4 regions of the Rhodoferax sp. WC2427 genome follow, and region 2 is predicted to be linked to each of the others. Evidence: predicted binding sites of a transcription regulator. Region 2 holds the regulator's gene; each other region holds the start of a gene.
The links. Region 2 encodes sigma-54, which starts transcription at its own class of promoters, with help from an activator protein. Its sites were predicted from a motif close to TGGCANGNAANCTGCTTT; they were not measured.

Region 1: the regulator sigma-54 is predicted to act here: its motif matches at 2,116-2,133, upstream of glnA (type I glutamate--ammonia ligase).
Region 3: the regulator sigma-54 is predicted to act here: its motif matches at 2,482-2,499, upstream of AB3G31_RS14330 (DUF2126 domain-containing protein).
Region 4: the regulator sigma-54 is predicted to act here: its motif matches at 2,097-2,114, upstream of glnK (P-II family nitrogen regulator).

What each region holds. Positions count from the first base shown of each region.
Region 1 is NZ_CP162006.1:3,497,491-3,502,929, reverse strand. It holds gene AB3G31_RS16400 (sterol desaturase family protein) at 1-242, shown strand, start outside; gene AB3G31_RS16395 (EI24 domain-containing protein) at 267-1,163, shown strand; gene AB3G31_RS16390 (competence/damage-inducible protein A) at 1,129-1,968, shown strand; gene glnA (type I glutamate--ammonia ligase) at 2,194-3,609, shown strand; gene AB3G31_RS16380 (hypothetical protein) at 3,823-4,320, shown strand; gene glnL (nitrogen regulation protein NR(II)) at 4,332-5,405, shown strand.
Region 2 is NZ_CP162006.1:4,319,895-4,325,333, forward strand. It holds gene AB3G31_RS20120 (class I SAM-dependent RNA methyltransferase) at 1-1,140, opposite strand, end outside; gene AB3G31_RS20125 (RNA polymerase factor sigma-54) at 1,266-2,843, opposite strand; gene lptB (LPS export ABC transporter ATP-binding protein) at 2,851-3,606, opposite strand; gene lptA (lipopolysaccharide transport periplasmic protein LptA) at 3,612-4,232, opposite strand; gene AB3G31_RS20140 (thiol:disulfide interchange protein DsbA/DsbL) at 4,332-4,985, opposite strand; gene AB3G31_RS20145 (SPOR domain-containing protein) at 5,068-5,439, opposite strand, start outside.
Region 3 is NZ_CP162006.1:3,029,225-3,034,663, reverse strand. It holds gene AB3G31_RS14330 (DUF2126 domain-containing protein) at 1-2,353, opposite strand, end outside; gene AB3G31_RS14325 (DNA internalization-related competence protein ComEC/Rec2) at 2,572-5,001, shown strand; gene AB3G31_RS14320 (circularly permuted type 2 ATP-grasp protein) at 5,147-5,439, shown strand, end outside.
Region 4 is NZ_CP162006.1:4,695,210-4,700,648, reverse strand. It holds gene AB3G31_RS21820 (hypothetical protein) at 1-243, shown strand, start outside; gene AB3G31_RS21815 (YifB family Mg chelatase-like AAA ATPase) at 388-1,947, opposite strand; gene glnK (P-II family nitrogen regulator) at 2,225-2,563, shown strand; gene AB3G31_RS21805 (ammonium transporter) at 2,597-4,162, shown strand; gene AB3G31_RS21800 (SMP-30/gluconolactonase/LRE family protein) at 4,305-5,204, shown strand; gene AB3G31_RS21795 (diguanylate cyclase) at 5,285-5,439, opposite strand, start outside.

The DNA.
Region 1 (5,439 bases), 820 kb from region 2:
GGCGGCACCACAGCATCGGCATTGGCCACGAGTCCGCGGGCAAAAATACCCTGGGTGGGCATAATTTCGGCGTGCTCCTGCCCTGGTGGGACATGCTGTTTGGCACCGCCAATTTTGAGTTGCGCTACGACCCCACCGGCATCCGCGACCAACTGGCCGAGGAGGGTGCGCATGACTACGGCCAGGGTTTCTGGCAGCAGCAGTGGCTGGGTCTGCGGCGGTTGTGGACCGTATTGCGTTAATGCGATCCGGGTATCCTTAGCCCCATGAAACTGCTTTTGGACTCTTTTTGGCGTGCTGCAGCGTACTGCATGCACCACCGCGTGATTGCGCTCTCGTTCCTGCCTCTGCTGCTCATGGTGGCCCTGTCCCTGGGTGTAGGGTACTTTTACTGGGAACCGGCACTGGACATGGTGCGCGGCATGCTGGACGCGTCCGTTTGGGTGGGCCGCATGTGGACCTGGCTGGAAAGCGCGGGCGTGGGCCAGCTCAAGGTGGCGTTGGCACCCTTGCTGGTGATCTTCGCCGTCACACCGTTCATCGTGGTGTTGTCGCTGCTGGCGGTGGCCCTGATGATGACCCCGGCGCTGGTGGCGTTGGTGGCCGAGCGCCGTTTTCCCCAGTTGGAAAAAAAGAAGGGCGGTACCTTTATTGGCGGGCTGTTCTGGTCGCTGGGCTCCATTCTGCTGGCCCTGGTGGCGATCGTGGTGTCGATTCCCCTGTGGCTGGTGCCGCCGCTGATCCTGGTGCTGCCGCCATTGATCTGGGGCTGGTTGACCTACCGCGTCATGTCTTACGACGCTTTGGCCCTGCATGCCAGCAAGGAAGAGCGCCGTGAGATCTACCGCCGCCACCGTATCACCCTGATGGGCATGGGCGTGTTGACGGGCTACCTGGGGGCAGCACCCAGTCTGGTATGGGCTTCTGGGGCCTTGTTTGCCGCCGCTTTCGTGGTGCTGGTGCCTCTGGCCATCTGGATCTACACCCTGGTATTTGCCTTTTCGTCGCTCTGGTTCGCCCATTACGTGTTGGCCGCTCTGGAAACCCTGCGGGCCGAGACTGCCGCGCCCGTCGTCCCGGCACCTGCACCGCTGGAAATTCTGGAACCTGTTCAACCAAAACCCCCCTATGACGCTGGATCTACCTACCTTCCGCCCCCTTGAGTCCGCGCCCACTTTTGGGCTGGTGATCGTCGGCGACGAAATCTTGTCGGGCAAACGCGCCGACAAACACCTGCCCAAAGTGATCGAACTATTGGCCGCACGCGGCTTGCAGCTCAGCTACGCCGATTACGTGGGCGACGACCCGGCGCGCATCACCAGCACCTTGCAGCGGGCGTTTGCCTCGGGCGATGTGGTGTTTTCCACCGGTGGCATCGGTGCCACGCCTGACGACCACACCCGCCAGTGCGCCGCCCGTGCCCTGGGCCTGCCGCTGGCGTTGCACCCGCAGGCCGAGGCCCTGATCCGCGAACGCATGCAGGACACCGCCCGCGACCAGGGCCTGCCCTACGAACCCACGCACCCGGACAACATCCACCGCCTGAACATGGGCGTGTTTCCGCAGGGCGCGCAAATCATTCCTAACCCCTACAACAAGATCCCTGGCTTCAGCATGGGCCATGTGCACTTTGTGCCCGGTTTTCCGGTGATGGCCTGGCCGATGGTGGCCTGGGTGCTCGACCAATACTACCGGCCCTGGTTCCAGCAGGCGGCCTGGATCGAGAAGTCGGTGATCGTGTTTGGCGCCATGGAGGCTACGCTGACGCCATTGATGGAGGCGCTGGAGCGCCAGTTCGACGGGGTCAAGGTGTTCAGCCTGCCCAGCGTGGACCACCCTGAATACGGCCGCCATATCGAACTGGGGGTGAAGGGCACACCGGAACTGGTGGCCCACGCCTACCCGGCATTGCTGGCGGGTCTGCATGGTTTCGATGCCAAACTAGGCCCCGAACTGGTGCGTAGTTGACTGCACTATTTTGGTGCCATACGTGGCGCTCTTTATTGGTGCAATCTGGGGCGCCCCAATGCCGTGGTCGCAGCTTTCTGGCGCAAAATGCGGTGGCGTAAAGTAGCAAGCGTGCACACGGTTACAAATTGTGCGTTTGGCGCGCGATGGCACAAAAACTGCATTGCCTGATGTGCTGAAAATCTGTAGTCCTACCTAAACCCAAACCCTACCAGGAGATTCTTGATGGCAAAGACCGTCGCTGACGTGATGAAGATGGTGAAAGAGAACGAAGTCAAGTTTGTTGACTTCCGCTTCACCGATACCCGTGGCAAAGAGCACCACGTGACCGTGCCGGTGTCCCATTTCGACGAAGACAAGTTCACTTCGGGCCACGCGTTCGACGGTTCTTCTATCGCCGGCTGGAAGGGAATTGAGGCTTCGGACATGCAACTCATGCCCGACGCCAACACCGCCAACATCGACCCGTTCTTCGAAGAAACGACGATGATCCTGACCTGTGACGTGATCGACCCCGCCGACGGCAAGCCCTACGAGCGCGATCCCCGTTCGCTGGCCAAGCGCGCCGAAGCCTACATGAAGGCCTCTGGTCTGGGCGACACAGCCTACTTCGGACCTGAGCCGGAATTCTTCGTTTTCGACAGCGTGCGTTGGGCCAACGACATGTCGGGCTGCTTCTTCAAGATCGACTCCGAAGAAGCCTCCTGGAACACCGGCAAGGAATACGAACACGGCAACTCCGGCCACCGTCCTTCCGTCAAGGGCGGCTACTTCCCCGTGCCACCCGTGGACAGCTTCCAGGACATGCGCTCCGAGATGTGCCTGGTGCTCGAATCCCTGGGCATCCCGGTCGAAGTGCACCACCACGAAGTGGCCAACGCCGGCCAAATGGAACTGGGCACCAAGTTCAGCACGCTGATCGAGCGCGCCGACTGGGTTCAGCTGCAAAAGTACGTGATCCAGAACGTTGCGCACTCCTACGGCAAAACCGCCACTTTCATGCCCAAGCCCATCGTGGGTGACAACGGCTCCGGCATGCACGTGCACCAGTCGGTCTGGAAAGATGGCAAGAACCTGTTTGCTGGCGACAGCTATGCCGGTTTGAGCGAATACGCCCTGTACTACATCGGCGGCATCATCAAGCACGCCCGTGCCCTGAACGCCATCACCAACCCCGGTACCAACAGCTACAAGCGCCTGGTACCTGGCTACGAAGCCCCGGTGAAGCTGGCGTACTCGGCCAAGAACCGCTCGGCCTCGATCCGTATTCCTTTCGTGGCCAACCCCAAGGGCCGCCGCGTAGAAGCACGTTTCCCCGATCCACTGATGAACCCTTACCTCGGCTTTGCAGCCCTGTTGATGGCCGGTCTGGACGGCGTGGAAAACAAGATCCATCCTGGCGAAGCTGCCACCAAGGATCTGTACCATCTGCCTCCCGAGGAAGACAAGCTGATCCCTACCGTCTGCCACAGCCTGGACCAAGCGCTCGAATGCCTGGACAAAGACCGTGCGTTCCTGACCAAGGGCGGCGTGTTCACCGACGCGTACATTGACGCGTACATCGAACTGAAGATGACCGAAGTGACCCGCATGCGCATGGCCACCCACCCGGTCGAATTCGACATGTACTACTCGCTCTAAGAGCAGGCCTTCGGAGGCGCAACTTATTGCGACATCCAGGCTCTCAAAAGGACGGCGCAAGCCGTCCTTTTTTCGTTAATGTGGAATAACGTTCGTGGCCCGGAGTGCTCTGCACCCGCGTTCATGAAAGTTAGGGCCCGTGGCCCCCGATAAACAGAGTACCGTTGCGTATTTCTCCCCAGTTCAAGCCCGGCAGGGCTTTACCTTTTACGCATGAAACACTTTTTTGGTCTGATTTTGGTATGTGGATCGGCAGCCGTTTGGGCGCAGGACACGGCTGTCTACCGCTGCGGCAACGAATACACCAATGCGGTCAGGGACGCCAAAGATGCCAAGGCCCGTGGTTGCAAACTGGTCGAGGGCGGCAACGTCACCATCATCCACAGCAATCCACCGGGTACTGCGTCTGCGCCGGTGCGCGCGCCAACGCCCAACACCCCGCGCAACGACGGTGCCGAGCAGCGCGCCCGCGATTCTGATGCCCGCATGATCCTGGAGTCCGAGCTGAAAAGAGCCGAAGCCCGCCAGTCCGAACTGCTCAAGGAATACAACGGTGGCGAGCCCGACAAACAAGGCGGCGAGGCCCGCAACTACCAAAAATACCTGGACCGTGTGGCCGAGCTGAAAGCCAGCATCGCCCGCAACGACGCCGACATCGCAGGCCTGCGGCGCGAATTGTCGCGCCTGCCCCCACCCCGTAACCCTCCCTGAAAAGCCCTGGTTTGACACTCCCCACCCACCCCTACATCGCGCGCTTTCACGCGTTTGATCTGCTGGCCACCCTGGTGGCGGTGCTGGCCAGCGACGGCGCGGTGCTGTTTGCCAATGCGGCCCTGGAAGACGCGCTGGGCACCTCGCGCCGCACCATCGAGGGCTCGCACTTTCCCGACTGCTTCACCGAGCCACACATCCTGCAAAACGCGCTGGAAGGTGCTGGCAGCAACGAATTTGCCGCGCTGCGCTACGACGCCTGGCTCAAGCGCTTGAACCACGAGCCGGTGCCGGTGCATGTGATCCTGGCGCAGACCGAGCGCCCCGGCGAGATCATCATTGAACTGCTGCCGCAGGAGCAGCAGGCCAAGCAAGACCGCGAAGAGCGCCTGATCGACCAGGCGCAGGCCAACAAGGAACTGATCCGCAACCTGGCCCACGAGATCAAGAACCCGCTGGGCGGCATCCGTGGGGCAGCGCAGTTGCTGGAGATGGAGATCGAGTCGCGCGAGCTGATCGAATACACCCAGGTCATCATCCACGAGGCCGACCGGCTGCAAAGCCTGGTCGACCGCCTGCTGGCCCCGCACAGACGCCCGCACGTGGTGGGCGACGTGAATATCCACGAAATTTGCGAACGCGTGCGCTCCCTGATCCTGGCCGAGTTTCCGCGCGGGCTGCGCATCGAGCGCGAGTACGACGTGTCTATCCCCGAGTTTCGCGGCGACCGCGAACAGCTCATCCAGGCGGTGCTCAACGTGGCCCATAACGCCACCCAGGCCCTGGCCGAACGCATTGCCGAGGGCGATGCCGAAATCACATTCCGCAGCCGGATTGCGCGCCAGGTCACATTTGGAAAGCAGCGTTACCGATTGGCACTGGAATTGCATGTCATCGATAACGGCCCGGGGGTTCCCGAGTCGATCAAGGACCGCATTTTTTATCCGCTGGTGTCGGGCAGGGAAGGTGGGTCCGGGCTGGGGCTGACGTTGGCGCAAACCTTTGTTCAGCAACACCACGGCTTGATCGAATGTGACAGTGTCCCGGGCCGCACGGATTTCAAATTACTCATACCCCTGCCTTGACCAAAACCAAGGCATCCTGACCCGAGGTGACCCC
Region 2 (5,439 bases):
TTCGATGGGGCCGTTCCACATCGGCACGCGGCGCGATTCCTTCAGGCGCATCTTGCTGGGCAGCTTCAGGTCGGGCGTGAGGATCCAGCCGGTCCAGCCCGCGTAGTTGCGCTTCCAGTGGGTGGCCAGTTGGGGAAAGAAGTCGCTGCCACCGTCGTCGGTCTGCGCGGCTTCGCGGCGACCGGCCACACCGGCCACCTCGATCCGTTCGCCGTAGGGCGGGTTCAGCAGCATCACGCCCGAGGGCGCGGGCGGCATGCGCTGCAAGGCATCGCCACCGCGGAACTCGACCACGCCCGTGACCCCGGCGCGCTCGGCATTGCGGGTGGCGAAATCGACCATCCGGAAAGCCACATCGCTGCCAAAAATGGGGGCCTGCGGCTCGTGCTCGGCCTCGGCGGCCTGGTCCTGGATGGCCGACCACACATGGGGCTGGAACGGCAGCAGCTTCTCGAAGCCAAAGCGGCGCAGGCTGCCCGGGGCGATGTTGCAGGCAATCTGCGCAGCCTCGATGGCGATGGTGCCGCTGCCGCAGCAGGGGTCGTAGAAGGGCGTGGTGCCGTCCCAGCCGCTGGCGGCAATCATGGCGGCGGCCAGGGTTTCCTTCAGCGGAGCATCGCCCTTGTCTTCACGCCAGCCGCGCTTGAACAGCGCGTCACCCGACGTGTCGATGTAGATGGTGGCGTGCTCGGTGGTCAGGTGCAGGTAGATGCGCGCGTCGGGCCACTGCACGTTCACATCGGGGCGCACGCCAGTCTTGAAGCGGAAACGGTCGGCCACCGCGTCTTTCACCTTCAGGGCGGCGAAGTTCAGCGAGGTCAGCGGGCTGTGTTGCGCGGTGACTTCGATCTTGAAGCTCTGCTTGGGCGTAAACCAGATCTCCCAGGCCACGTTGCTCGCGGCCTCGTACAGGTCTTGCTCGTTGCGGTAGGGCGTGCTGGACAGCTCGATCAGCACCCGCTGCGCCAGGCGGCTGTGCAAATTGAGCCGCATCGCATCGCGCCACGACGAGCGCACCAGCACCCCGCCCCGGTGCGAGCGCAAATCCTCGCCCTGCAGCCCGGTAATCGCGTGCACCTCTTCGGCCAGCAGCTCTTCCACGCCAGCGGCGCAGGGTAAAAATAATTGGAGTTGGTTCATGGAGTCGGTGCCAAAGTGGGGCGCGGAGCGGGTCCGCTGGGAGGCGTGGAGTATCCCATAGGGGCATCTTGGCCTGCCAGTCCCCCGGGCAGGACCCGCACACGCAGGGACTGGTCAGGAGTCCGCTACAGCGCCTTGCGCAGATTCGTCGGCGCGATCCGCAAGGCTTCGCGGTACTTGGCTACCGTGCGGCGGGCGCATTCGATGCCCTGCTCTTTCAGCATATCCGACAGTTGGCTGTCGCTGAGCGGCTTTTTCAGGTCTTCGGAGGCAACGAACTGCTTGATGAGCGCGCGCACCGCCGTGCTGGAGGCATTGCCGCCCGTCTCGGTGCCCAGGGATGAGCCGAAGAAGTATTTCAGCTCGAAGGTGCCGTAGGGCGTAGCCATGTACTTGGCCGTGGTGACGCGGCTGATGGTGGACTCGTGCAGGCCCAGTTCGTCGGCAATCTCGCGCAGCACCAAGGGGCGCATGGCCAGCGCGCCGTGGCTGAAGAAGCTTTTTTGCCGCTCCACGATGGCGTTACTGACCCGCAAGATGGTGTCGAAGCGCTGCTGGATGTTCTTGATGAACCAACGGGCTTCCTGCAAGCGCTGCTGCAGGGCGGCGTTGTTCGAAGAGTCCTTGCCGCCACCCTTGTGCTGGCGCAGGGCGTTGGCGTAGATGTCGTGCACGCGCAGGCGCGGCATGACCTCGGGGTTCAGCACCACCCGGAACTTGGCGTTGGCACCCCGCCCCACTTTGGCCACGATCACGTCGGGCACCACGATGTTGCGCTCCACATCCACAAAGCGGCGGCCAGGCTTGGGCTCCAGCCGGGCGATCAGCGCAATGGCCAGTTTGATGTCGGCATCGGTGGCGTGGCAGAGCTGGGCCAGGCGCTTCACGTCGCGCCGGGCCAGCAGGTCCATGGGCTGGCGGCAGATGCGCAGTGCGATCTTGCGCACCGGGTCGTTGCCCATGGTGGATTGCAACGCCTTGAGCTGCAACACCAGGCATTCGCCCAGATGGGTCGCACCCACGCCAGCGGGCTCCAGGCTTTGCAGCAGGCCCAAGGCGACGGTGAAGCGGTGCACCAGCTCTTCCTGGGCCTCCAGGTCGTCGCCCGCCAGGCCCTGGGCCAGGCTGGCCAGGTCGTCTTCGAGGTAGCCGTCGTCGTTCAGGGACTCGATCAGGAAGCGCAGCGCCGCCTGGTCTACCTCACCCAGGCGCAGCGCCAGTGCCTGGCGGTGCAAAAAGCTGGTCAGCGATTCCTGGTTGCGGGCCAGCTCGGTGGCATCGGCCTCGCCGTCTTCGCCCAGGTTGTTCTGGCGGGCGGGTGCGTCGCCGCCCCACTCGCTGTCGTCGGGCTTCATCTCGGAGGTGCCGTCGCCATCCCAGCTGGTGTCGTCCCCACCGGTCAGCGGCGACTCTGAGTCATTTGAGCCCTCGGTGCTGGTCTCGCTTGTGTATTCAGCTACAGAAGTAGGAGCAGATTCGGTTTCGCGGTCGCCTGCGCTCACGGGCGTGTCGGCCTGGGCCAGGCCAAACTCTTCGCGGGGTGCGTCGTCCAGGTTGCGTTCCAGAAACGGGTTGTCGTCCAGCATCTGGTCCACTTCCTGGCTCAGCTCCAGGGTGGAGAGCTGCAACAGGCGGATGGACTGCTGCAACTGGGGCGTGAGCGCCAGGTGCTGGGAAACGCGTAGGGAAAGGCCTTGCTTCATCGTGCAATCACATGCGGAAGTGCTCGCCGAGGTAGACCCGACGCACATCGGCGTTGTCCACGATCTCGGACGGCGTACCTTCGGCCAGCACATGGCCGTCGCTGATGATGTAGGCGTGGTCGCAAATACCCAGGGTCTCGCGCACGTTGTGGTCGGTGATCAGCACGCCGATGCCGCGCGACTTCAAGAAGCCGATGATGCGCTGGATCTCGATCACCGCAATCGGGTCGATACCGGCAAACGGCTCGTCGAGCAGGATGAAACGCGGCTGGGTGGCCAAGGCGCGGGCGATCTCCACCCGGCGGCGCTCGCCACCCGACAGGGCCAGGGCGCTGGACTGGCGCAGGTGTTCCACCCGCAGGTCTTCGAGCAAGGCGGTCAGGCGCTGTTCGATCGCCTCCTTGGTCAGCGATTTACCGTCCTCGCCATGCTGCAACTCCAGCACGGCACGCACGTTTTCTTCCACCGTGAGCTTGCGAAAAATCGAGGCCTCTTGCGGCAAATAGCTCAGGCCGAGGCGCGACCGACGGTGGATTGGCATGTGCTCGACCGGCTGGCCGTCGATGGAGATACTGCCGCCATCGGCCCGTACCAGGCCCACGATCATGTAGAACGAGGTGGTCTTGCCCGCGCCATTGGGGCCGAGCAGGCCCACCACTTCGCCTTTTTTGACCGCCAGGGTCACGTCCTTCACGACCTTGCGGCTGCCATAGGCCTTTTGCAAATGGCGGGCCTCCAGGCGACTGTCTACAACCTCTGCCACGGCCTTCACTTTTGCGCGCCCTCCAACGTGGTGCTGGGTCGCAGCGCGGGGCTGGCGGAGCCCGCTGGCGCAGAGGCCACCGGGGCCACCACCTTGGGAGTCAACATGGCGCGGACCCGACCGTTCTGGCCACCGGGGTTGTTCGCGGGCGTGCCGTTGTCCACCGTGAAGACATCGGTGGTGTTGTCGTAGACGATGACACCACCGGTCACTTCGTCATTGACCTTGCTGCCCAGCAGGCGGCGCATCACGGCGCGCTTGATGAAACGCACGTTGTCGAGCTTGCTGCTGTATTCGATGGTTTCGCCTTCGCCCTCGATGTATTCGTCGACGCCGTCGCGCTTTTGCTTGAAGTAGGCCAGCTTGCCGGGCTCGGCGGTGACCACGCCAAACTGGTTGCCCTCGGCGTCCTGGCGCACATCTACACGGGCTCCACGGATGACGATAGTCCCCTTGGTCATGACCACGCGCCCCGTAAACACGTTGGTTTGCTTCAGGTCGTCGTAGCGCATGGCATCGGACTCGACGTTCATGGGCTTGAGGCGGTCGGCTTTTTCAGCCCAGGCAGCGCTGCCCGCACAAGTGCACAGCAACAAGAGTAGGAAGGTGTGGTAGGCGTTTTTCATAGAGGCACGAATCTTGCAGATGATTGTACCGGTCGATTCGGGTAGCCCAGAAAAAAGCCCGCAAAAGCGGGCTCATAGGTGCGGTACGCGGGCGACCGGTCAGGTTTTTTGCTGCGACACCAGGTAATCCACCACCGTCAGGCCACGCTCCATCGACTGGGCTTGCGTGCCGTCGGTGTAGAAGCGTCCGGCCACACCCATGGCGGGCACACCGGCGACTTTGTAGGCCTCTTGCAGTTGCGCGGCCTTGCGCACCTTGGTGGCCACCGAGAACGAGTTGTAGGTTTCCACAAACTTGGCTTTGTCCAGGCCCTGCTTGGCGGCCCATTCGATCACCAGGTTGTCCTTGTCCAGCTTTTGGCGCTCGACATGGATGGCGTTGAACACCTTTTCGTGCACCGCCTCCAACTGGCCCATGGCCTCCAGCGTGTAGTACAGCTTCTGCGGCGGCACGAAACTGTCCTGGAACACCACCGGCACGCGGCGGAAAGCCACATTCTTGGGCAGCTTCTTGAGCCAGGCGGTCAGCGCGGGCTCAAAGGCAAAGCAATGCGGGCAGGCGTACCAGAAGAACTCGATCACCTCGACCTTGCCCGCCGGGGCTTCGGTGGGCACGGGTTTGTCCAGCACCAGGTAATCGGTGCCAGCCACAGGCGGCTTGCCCTGCGCGTGGGCGCTACCGACAGGGGACAGAACCAGGGCCGAGCCCGCCAGAACGCTGGCAGAGGTCAGGGAAAACTCACGACGTTTCATTGCTAATCACTCCTTGTGGGGGTCAGACGGGGCTGGGTTGAAAAAGTTCAGCCCGGATGCCCACGGTAAATACAACGCCGGACTACCGCTGTACGCGGACCAGGGTGGTGTCGCCACCGGCACTTTCCAGCTTGTCTTTGGCGCGCTCGGCATCTTCGCGCTTGGCAAAGGGGCCCATGCGCACGCGGTAGACGGTGCGGCCTGACTGCTCGCGCTCGGTAACCTTGGCTTCCATGCCCATCATGGCCAGCTTGGCGCGCTGGGCTTCGGCGTCTTCGGTGGTGCGGAAAGCCCCAGCCTGCACGAAATACTCGAACGGCTCGGCGGTCGGGGCCAGGGCGGGTGCGGCGGTGCTCGGTGCCGCCTTGGCTTTGGCCTTGGCCAGATCGCCCAGCGGGTCGGCGCTGGTGGCCGGCGCACTGGTGGCGGGTTTGGGCTCGGGCTTGGCCACCGG
Region 3 (5,439 bases), 1.3 Mb from region 2:
CCTCGTACAGGAACTCGGTGTTGGCCACCAGCTCGCCCCAGGTGGCGACGGGGTGCACGTTGACCTCGATCACGCCCGGATCGGGGGTCACGGCCAGCAGCTTCAGGCGCGGGTCGCGCGGAGGGGGGTAGCCTTCCAGCACCAGCTTCACGCCCAGTTGCTCGGCGGTGTTTTCAATCGCGGCCAGCAGTTCCAGGTAGTCCTCCAGCATCTCCAGCGGCGGCATGAAGATGTACAGCACACCGGACTTTTCGCCCACGGCTTCGGCCTTGGGGCCACTGGCGCGGCGCGGGTCGCGCACTTCCACGCACAGCGCGGTGCGGGTCAGCCAGTGGGCCGATTCGTTCTTGCCGGGCACGCGGGTGGAGAAGCTGGCGGGCTCGGTTTGCAGCGGGCTGTGGGCGCTGGCCAGGGGGGGCACGGCGGTGTAGGCGCTGGCCACCTGGTCCTGGCGCTGGCGGGTGGCTTCGGCCACCGGGTTCACTCCGGCCTGGAAGGGCAGGGTGGCGCGTTCGGTCAGCGTGGGGATGCTGGTGGGGCTGGCCGTGGCAGCACCGGGGCGGGCGGGTCCGCCAACGGCGGTCATGTTCGTGGTGAACACGCCGGGTTTGGCGGCCGAGCGCTGCGCATAGCGGGCGTACATGCTGCTGGATTCGGGCAGCGGCTCGCGCGGGATGGACGGGTCTTGCTCCACCATATAGGGGAACTCGGCTTCGCTGACCCAGGGCAGGGAGTCCAGGGGCAGGCGCAGGCCCATGGGCGAGTCGCCGGGCATCAGGTACATGCGCTCGTCGCGCACGAACCAGGGGCCGGTGGTCCAGACCGGACCGGCGACACGGCTGGTATCGGCGGGCTTGACGGGCAGCACGTAGCCGATGACGGCATCGAGCTTCTGCTCGAACACGCGGCGCAGGCGGGCGCGCTCCATCTCGTCGCCGAGCTTGGAGTTGAACGGGTCCACATTCACCGGCAGGCGGCGTTCGCGCCACAGGTAGTACCAGGTGTCTTCATGTGCGGGGACGATGAACTTGGGCGTGATGCCTAGGTTGGTGGCCAGCTTCTCGGTGAAGCGGCGGGCATCTTCGCTGGTGTAGTGCGAGGGCACGCGCTCGTCGGCAAACAGGTCGGGGTTGCGCCACACGGGCTGGCCGTCCGCACGCCAGAAGATGTTGAGCGCCCAGCGCGGCAGTTGCTCGCCGGGGTACCACTTGCCCTGGCCGAAGTGCAGGAAACCGCCTTGGCCGTACTGGTCGCGCAGCTTGTGGGTCAGGCCGGTGGCGAAGGCGCGCTTTGTAGGGCCCAGGGCATCGGTGTTCCATTCGGCGGCGTCGCGGTCGCTCACCGCCACAAAGGTGGGCTCGCCGCCCATGGTCAGACGCACGTCGCCCGCGGCCAGCTTTTCATCGACCTTTTCGCCCAGGGCCAGGATGTCGGCCCATTGCTCATCGGTGTAGGGCTTGGTGACGCGGGGGGATTCGTACAGGCGCGTGATCACCATGTGGTGGGCAAATTCGACCTCGGCTTCGTCCACGCCGCCTTCGATGGGCGCAGCGCTGGACGGCTGGGGCGTGCAGGCCAGCGGGATGTGGCCTTCGCCTGCGAACAGGCCGGAGGTGGCATCCAGGCCGACCCAGCCTGCGCCGGGCAGGAACACTTCGCACCAGGCGTGCAGGTCGGTGAAATCGACCGTGGTGCCGCTGGGGCCGTCCAGGGCCTTGACGTCGGGGGTGAGCTGGATCAGGTAGCCCGACACGAAGCGCGCCGCCAGGCCGCAGTGGCGCAGCAGTTGCACCAGCAGCCAGCCGGAGTCGCGGCAGGAGCCGCTGGCTTTTTCCAGGGTTTCTTCCGGGGTTTGCACGCCGGGCTCCATGCGGATCAGGTACTTGATGTCGCTCTGGATTTGCTGGTTGATGGCGACCAGAAAGTCGTTGGTGGGCTGCTTTTTCAAGTCCAGCTTGTCCAGGTAGGCCTGCACCAGCGGCGTGGCGGGCTCGGTGACCAGGTAGGGCGAGAGCTCTTCCTGCAGCGTGGGGCTGTACTTGAAGGGGAAGTGCTGCGCCTCGGGCTCCAGGAAGTAGTCGAAGGGGTTGTACACCGCCATCTCGACGACCAGGTCGACGGTGACCTTGAATTCGGTGGTTTTGGCGGGGAAGACCAGGCGGGCCTGGTAGTTGGCAAACGGGTCTTGCTGCCAATTGATGAAGTGCTCAGCGGGTTCTATCTTGAGCGAGTAAGAGATGACGTTGCTGCGGCAGTGGGGCGCTGGGCGCAGCCGAATCACTTGGGGGCCGAGGTTGACCGGGCGGTCGTACTTGTAGTGCGTAACGTGGTTCAGTGCGGCATGGATGGACATGTATGCGTCTCTTAGAGGCTTCAAAATAAGGAGGGACTTGCGCAGCGCCTTTTGCGTCGCCCTCTGGGCGCACAGAGGGTCTCGCGAAAGTCCTGGTGGTTGCGGCAATGCCGTGACCTACCCCCATACTAGCAAGTCCTGAGCCATTGCCTGGCCCAGACCTGTTGCGATTGGGGTATGACCTTATGCAAAAGCCGTGGCCTTCGGAGATCAAACGCGTGGCGCTCGTCGCCCCGGGTTTGCTGGGCTGGGCGCTCGGCACAGCCCTGCAATTGGGCCAGGCAGCGCTGTGGCCCGGCTGGGTCTATGGATTGTTTGTGCTGCTGGCGCTTATTCTGATTGCGCTGGCAGCTATCAATAAAATAGCAATTTGGCTGGCGGCCGGATCGGGCGCCTTGCGTTGGCTGGCGGCACTGCTGGGTGGGCTGGTGCTGTCGTTCGGATTGTGCGGCGTGCGGGCTGTGGCATTTTCTTACACCTCGCTGGACGCGAATCTGGAAGGGCGCGACGTCCAATTGGTCGGTGTTGTGGTGGCTATGCCACAGCGCAGCGAGGCAGGTCTGCGGTTTCGTCTGCAAGTTGAATCGGCACGCTTGGATGGCGCACCTGCGCCTGTGCCGCCGGTGGTCGACCTGGCCTGGTACAGCGGCATGCTGGCTTTTGGCATGGGCGGCAGTGCCACCCAATGGGAACTGCAGCGCCAGCCCGATGGCCTGCGCGCCGGGGAGCGTTGGCAGATGACGGTGCGCCTGAAGGCGCCGCACGGCGGGCGCAATCCGCACGGTTTTGACTACGAGCTGTGGCTGTGGGAGCAGGGCGTGCAGGCCACCGGCAGCGTGCGTGCCGGGCCCAAGGACGTGGCCCCACAGCGCCTGGCCGACACCTGGCAGCACCCGGTGGAGCGCGCCCGGCAGGCGGTGCGTGACAGCATTTATCTGCATGTGGCGGATCGGCACCTGGCCGGGGTCATCGCCGCGCTGGTGGTGGGCGACCAGAACGCCATCGAACGGGCCGATTGGGACCTGTTCCGGGCCACGGGTGTGGCGCATCTGATGAGCATCTCGGGCCTTCACGTGACCATGTTTGCCTGGCTGGCCGCCGCTGCCGTGGGCTGGCTCTGGCGGCGCAGCGATTCACTAGGTTGGCGCGCCGGCGAAGCCTGGCCGGTGCCGCAGGTGGCGCTGGTGGGTGGCGTGCTGCTGGCCACGGGCTACGCGGTGTTCAGCGGCTGGGGCGTGCCCTCGCAGCGCACCGTCTGGATGCTGGCGACCATGGGCCTGCTGCGGGTGGGCGGGCGGCAATGGCCCTGGCCGTCGGTGTGCCTGCTGGCTTGCGCGGTGGTGCTGGCCGTCGACCCCTATGCCTTGCTGCAGGCCGGGTTCTGGCTGAGCTTTGTGGCGGTGGCCGTACTCTTTGCTACAGATTCAGGAGCTTCTCACGCCCATTCCATCAGCACAGGAGGCCGATTTGGCTTGATGCTGCGAGAGCAGTGGACCATCACCCTGGCTTTGGCCCCGTTGACGCTGCTGCTGTTCCAGCAGGTGTCGGTGGTGGGGCTCCTGGCCAATCTGCTGGCGATCCCGTGGGTGACGCTGGTGGTCACACCGCTGTGCATGCTGGGCATGGTGGTGCCGCCGCTGTGGCAGGCGGCAGCACTGGCCATCGACGCACTGGGCTGGGTGTTGCAGATGCTGGCGCTTGTGCCGTTTGCTACGTTTTCCGTAGCTGCTCCTGCTTTATGGATGAGCGTAAGCGCCATAGTAGGCGGGGTATTGCTGGTGCTGCGCCTGCCCTGGGCCTGGCGGGCTTTGGGTGTGCCGCTGCTGCTGCCGGTGCTGCTGTGGCAAACGCCGCGCCCTCCCATGGGGCATTTTGGGCTGCTGGCCGCCGACATCGGGCAAGGCAATGCCGTACTGGTGCGCACCGCCGGGCACACCCTGGTGTACGACACCGGCCCGCGCTTCGGGCTGGACAGTGACGCGGGCCAGCGGGTGCTGGTGCCGTTGCTGCGGGCCCTGGGCGAGCGCGTGGACACGGTGGTGGTCAGCCACCGCGACAGCGACCACAGTGGTGGCGCGGCGAGTCTGTTGGCCACCCAGCCGCAGGCCCGGCTGCTGAGTTCCGTGGAGGCCGGAAACCCGCTGCAGGCCGTGCGGGCGGTACAGCCTTGCATGGCGGGGCAAAGCTGGGCGTGGGATGGCGTGCAGTTCGATGTGTTGCATCCCCAAGCCACGGACTACGGCAATGTGCAAAAACCCAACGCTTTGAGCTGCGTGTTGCGCATCACCAACGGCACTTACACGGCGTTACTCGTGGCCGATATCGAGCAACCCCAAGAGGCCGCGCTCCTTGCCCAACGGGTTCCATTGCGGGCCGACGTTTTGCTGGTACCGCACCACGGCAGCAAAACCTCCAGCAGCCCGGCATTTCTCGACGCGGTGCAACCGCACTTTGCGCTGGTGCAGGCCGGTTACCGCAACCGGTTTGGCCACCCTGCGCCGCTGGTGCTGGAGCGCTACCAGGCACGGGGAATTCCGGTGGTGGACAGCAGCCACTGCGGGGCCGCCAGCTGGCAAACCACGGCACCCGCGCAGATGCATTGCGATCGCCAGGACGATCCGCGCTACTGGCAGCACCATCCGCCGTAAGACCCGCCGGTAAACAGCGCTACGATGGGTGCCGTGGAGGTTGCACAGAGGCTCGGACTGGCCCGCACACCCCACCGACCGCTTGTTTTTGCACCAACCTGGCGCGCTACTTGCTATGCTTATGTATCAGGAGATGGACTTATTTATGCAAAAATTTGACGAGATGTACACAGGGCTGCCGTACGAGTTTTTCTCAGAGGGCAAGCAGATCCGGGACCACTACAAAATCTACGATGCCTGGCTCGCCAAGCAACCCGGCGACATGATGGCCAAGCGCCGAGAAGAAGCCGAGATGATCTTCCGCCGCGTCGGCATCACCTTTGCGGTGTACGGCGCCAAAGACGAAGACGGCTCGGGCACCGAGCGACTGATTCCCTTCGACCTGATCCCCCGCATCATCCCCGCCCACGAGTGGGGCAGCATGGAAAAGGGCCTGGT
Region 4 (5,439 bases), 380 kb from region 2:
GCAGACTTTTCCCAGCGCCGTATCCAGACCACCTGGAGCAGCAGCAACAGCTATGGCTATGCCCAGTTTACCGCCAGCAACCCCCAGTCTCTGACCGATGTCACCTGGCTACTGCCCCGCAGCCGCTACGGCTATCCCTACGTGACCAGTGGCTGGGCCACGGTCGACGCCTATGACGATACCAACTGGATCGTTACTGCCCGCGGGGGCAACAACCTGTCGTTCAAGGCCTACGAGCGCTAAGCGCAACACGCCCCCGCCACGCCCGCCGTGGCGGGGGATTTATAAAAAATCGGCACTTCGTGCTTATTTGGTAAGCGTGAGTAGCTATGTAAACAATAGCATTTAGTGCGCGCAGGGGAGAAATCCTGTTCCGCGCCCAAGTTTCTAGCCCGCGATGCCCCCGCCCCGCAGTACCCGCCGGTACTGCATCGCCTCCGCCACATGGTGTACCTGTGTCGTGGCTGCACCCTCTAAATCTGCAATCGTGCGGGCCACCTTCAGTGCCCGGTGGATACCCCGGGCCGACCAGCCGAGTTTGGCCGCCGCACCGTGCAGGAAGCGGGCGGCGGCGGGCTCCAGGGCCACGGCCTGGTCGATGGCTTTGCCTTGCAGCGCCTGGTTGGTGCTGCCTTGGCGGTCCATGGCGCGCTGGCGGGCTGTGGAGCAGCGTTCGCGGATGGCGGCGGTGGATTCGCCGGGCGGGGCGTGCAGCAGGTCTTCGGCGGGCAGGGCGGGCACTTCGAGATGCAGGTCGATACGGTCGATCAGCGGGCCGCTGAGCTTGCCCTGGTAACGCGCCACCTGGTCGGGGCTGCAGCGGCAGGCCCTTTGGTGCGAGCCCAGATAGCCGCAGGGGCAGGGGTTCATCGCCGCGATGAGCTGGAAGCGCGCCGGAAACTGGGCCCGCCGGGCTGCGCGGGCGATGGTGATGTGGCCGGTTTCCAAAGGCTCACGCAAGGCCTCCAACGCGGCGCGGGGGAATTCGGGCATTTCGTCCAGGAACAGCACGCCATGGTGGGCCAGCGAGATTTCGCCCGGGCGTGGCGGCGATCCACCGCCCACCAGGGCCACGGCGCTGGCCGTGTGGTGCGGGCTGCAGGTGGGCCGGGTGGCCCAGCGCTCCAGCGCAAAGCTGCCGCCCAGGCTGGCGATGGCGGCGCTTTGCAGGGCCTCAATGACCGTCATCGGCGGTAACAATCCGGCAAAACGCTGCGCCAGCATGGACTTGCCCGAACCTGGCGGGCCGACCAAAAGCAGGCTGTGGCTCCCAGCAGCCGCGATTTCCAGCGCCCGCTTGGCCCCGGCCTGGCCTTTCACGTCGGCCAGGTCGGCATAGCCCTGGAGGTGGGCGGTGTCGGGCAGGGCGGTGTTGGCCAGGCGCGCCCAACCGTCGCCAGGGGCGGCTTCGCCGTCGCCACCATCGCCAAGCGGGAGGAACTGTTGCACCACATCGAGCAGGTGGTGGGCGCAAAACACCTGGGCATCGGGCACCAAGGCGGCCTCTTCGGCACTGCCAGGGGGCAGCACCAGGCGGGTTTGCACCTGTTGGGTGTGCAGGGCCAGGCTCATGGCCAGCGCGCCGCGCACCGGACGCAACGCCCCGGACAGTGACAACTCCCCGGCAAAAACATGCCCGGCCAGGCGTTCGCTGTCGATCTGGCCGCTGGCGGCCAGGATGCCCAGCGCGATGGGCAGGTCAAACCGGCCCGAGTCCTTGGGCAGGTCGGCGGGGGCCAGGTTGACGGTGATGCGTTTGTTGTGCGGAAACTCCAGTCCGGCGTTCTGGATGGCCGAGCGCACCCGTTCGCGGGCCTCTTTGACCTCGACATCGGCCAAACCCACCAGGGTGAAGCTGGGCAGGCCATTGGTTAAATGCACCTCGACGGTGACCGCGGGGGCATCCAAGCCCAGCAAAGCCCGGCTTTGCACCAAACATAAGCCCATAGCAACAAGACTCCCCATATCGGTGCAGAAAATGGACTCCACCGCGGAATCCACCCGCATGCACCATTTGTGTGCGATAAATGTGTGCCCAAACCTGTGCACCGTGAAAACAGGGCGTGCCCCATGGTGTTACCAAAGTAACAACAATTTGGCACGTTATCTGCTTAAACCTGTTTGCCGTTCCCCTTTTCATTTTGGAGAAGCACATGACACAGCCCGTGCCCAAGGCCGCCCGCCTTGCCGCCCCATCTTGCGACAGCCTACTGAAAGAGCAGCCATGAAACTAGTCACCGCCATCATCAAACCCTTCAAGCTGGACGAAGTGCGCGAAGCCCTGTCCAGCATTGGTGTGCAGGGTATCACCGTGACGGAAGTCAAAGGTTTTGGTCGCCAAAAGGGCCACACCGAGCTGTACCGTGGTGCCGAGTATGTGGTCGATTTCTTGCCCAAGGTCAAGATTGAAGCCGCCATCGCCGACGAACTGGTCGACCGCGTGATCGAAGCCGTGGAAGGCGCAGCGCGCACCGGCAAGATCGGCGACGGCAAGATTTTTGTTTACAACTTGGAGCAAGTTGTACGCATCCGCACGGGTGAAACCGGCAAAGAAGCGCTGTAAGCCGCATCCTCTTTCCTCTGAAAGTAAGTAAAAATGAAAAAACTACTAGCATCCCTGGCTCTCGGCTTGGGGTTAATGTGGGGCGGATCTTTCGCCCAGGCACAAGCTCCTGCCGCCGATGCTGCCAGCGCTCCGGCGATGGCGGTGTCTGCCGAGGCCAAACCTGCCGATGCGGCCCCAGCACCTGCTGCTGCGCCTGCACCGGCAGCTGCCGAAGCCGCCGCGTCTGCTCCCGCAGATGCCGCTTCGGCACCTCCCGCTCCCGTACCCAACAAGGGCGACACCGCCTGGATGATGCTGTCCACGCTGTTGGTCATCTTGATGACCGTGCCCGGCCTGGCCCTGTTCTACGGCGGCCTGGTGCGCAGCAAGAACATGCTGTCGGTGCTGATGCAGGTGATGGTCACGTTCTCGATGATCATCGTGCTGTGGTTCATTTACGGCTACAGCCTGGCGTTCACCGAAGGCAACGCCTATGTGGGTGGCTTTGACCGCCTGTTCATGAAGGGCATCTGGGACAACGCTGCGGGCACATTCGCCAACGCCGCCACGTTCAGCAAGGGTGTCTACATACCTGAAATCGTGTTTGCCGCCTTCCAGGCGACATTCGCCGGTATCACCTGCTGCCTGATCGTCGGTGCCTTCGCAGAACGCATCAAGTTCTCCGCCGTGCTGCTGTTCTCGGCCCTCTGGTTCACCTTCAGCTACGCCCCGATCGCCCACATGGTGTGGTTCTGGATGGGCCCTGACGCTTACTCCAGCAAGGAAGTGGTCGATGCGATGAACCTCAAGGCCGGTCTGATCTGGCAATGGGGCGCGCTGGACTTTGCAGGCGGTACCGTGGTGCACATCAACGCCGCTGTGGCCGGTCTGGTCGGTGCATTCATGATCGGCAAGCGCGTCGGTTACGGCAAGGAATCCATGGCACCCCACAGCCTGACGCTGACCATGGTTGGTGCTTCCCTGCTGTGGGTGGGCTGGTTCGGCTTCAATGCCGGTTCCGCTCTGGAAGCCAACGGCTTTGCCGCCCTGGCCTTCATCAACACCCTGGGCGCTACCGCGGCTGCGGTGCTGGCATGGTGCGTCGGCGAAGCGCTGATGAAGGGCAAGGCTTCGATGCTGGGTGCCGCATCCGGTGCCGTGGCTGGTTTGGTGGCCATTACGCCAGCGGCCGGTAACGTCGGCATCGGCGGTGGCCTGGTGATTGGTTTCCTGGCTGGTTTCGCCTGCCTGTGGGGTGTCCATGGCCTGAAGAAAATCCTGGGCGCAGACGACACACTGGACGTGTTCGGCGTGCACGGCGTGGGCGGTATCCTGGGTGCGCTGTTGACCGGCGTGTTCAACTCGCCTAGCCTGGGTGGCCCGTCCACCGTGGCCGACTGGGTCTCGGTAGGCATGACCCCCGCAGACGCTTACTCGGTAGGTGCACAGGTCTGGATCCAGCTGAAGGCTGTGTTGCTGACCATCTGCTGGTCCGGTGTTGTGGCAGCCGTCTCTTACAAGATCGTGGACCTGACCGTCGGTCTGCGTGTCACGGAAGAAGAAGAGCGCGAAGGCCTGGACATCAGCTCCCACGGCGAAACCGCGTACAACCGCTAATGTGATTTTCTGCGGCCTCCGCGCCGCAGCTTCTCTACGACAGAATCCTCCAAAGAGATTCGGCCCACTCGCAGCAATGCCGGTGGGCCTTTTTTTGGCCCGTTCACAATACGGGCATCGCAACCTCCTTCACAGAATTCCCATGACCTGGACCACCGTTACCACCGAACCCAACGCCCTGGGCGAATCGCCGTTCTGGCACCCGCAGGAAAAGCGCCTGTACTGGGTCGATGTGCCCGGCAAGCTGCTGCAGCGGCTGGACATAGCCAGCGGCGTGGTGGAGCGCTGGGCCATGCCCAGCGAGCCCGGCTGCATCGCCCCGGCCACCGGCGGCGGCCTGGTGGTGGCGCTGCGCGACGGGATTTACCGCGCGCCGGTCTGGGGCGGCGAGATGGCCCTGCTGGCCGCCGCGCCCTACGACCCGGCCACCACCCGCTTCAACGACGGCAAATGCGACCCGCAGGGCCGTTTCTGGGCCAGCACCATCTACGAGCCGCGCGATGCCCGCAAGGCCGAGCTGTACTGCCTGGAAGGCAGCACGCTGCGCAGCATGGCGGGCAATGCCATCACCGGCAACGGCCTGGCCTGGTCGCCTGACGGCAAGACGCTGTACTGGTCGGACACGCCGCACCACATCGTCCACGCCTGGGACTGGGATGCCGTGCCCAATGTGCTGTCGCACTACCGCGAATTTCTGCACATGGCGCCCAAGCCCGCGGGCTGGCAACCCGGCATGCCCGGCTACGGTGGACGCCCGGATGGCGCGGCGGTGGACGTGCAGGGTAACTACTATTCCGCCCAGTTTGAAGGCCAGCGCCTGTGCAAGTTCTCGCCCGACGGCGACCTGCTCAACGCCTATGCGCTGCCGGTGCGCTGCCCCACCATGCCCTGCTTTGGCGGCGACGATCTGCAAACCCTGTACCTCACCACCGGCCGCCATGGTCGCCCCGCCGCCGAGCTGGAGGCGATGCCCGCATCCGGCTGCGTACTGTCCATGCGGGTGGAAGTGCCGGGCCTGCCCGTCAACTTCTTCCACGCCTGAGGGTTGCCCTGCGTTGCTACTTTTTTAGTAGCTTCTTACGCTTATGGAATAAGCGCTGGGGGCCATTTTCATTATAAAAATCATCCGTTTGCAATGGGCTCCGCTGAGACAACGGCGGTTGGCGACCAGGTGGTGACGCGGTTGCGGCCGTTCTTTTTGGAGTGGTAGAGGGCCTGGTCGGCCAGGTCGATCAGTGTGGCCGGGTCGGGCACGTGTGGGCCGATCTCGGCCACGC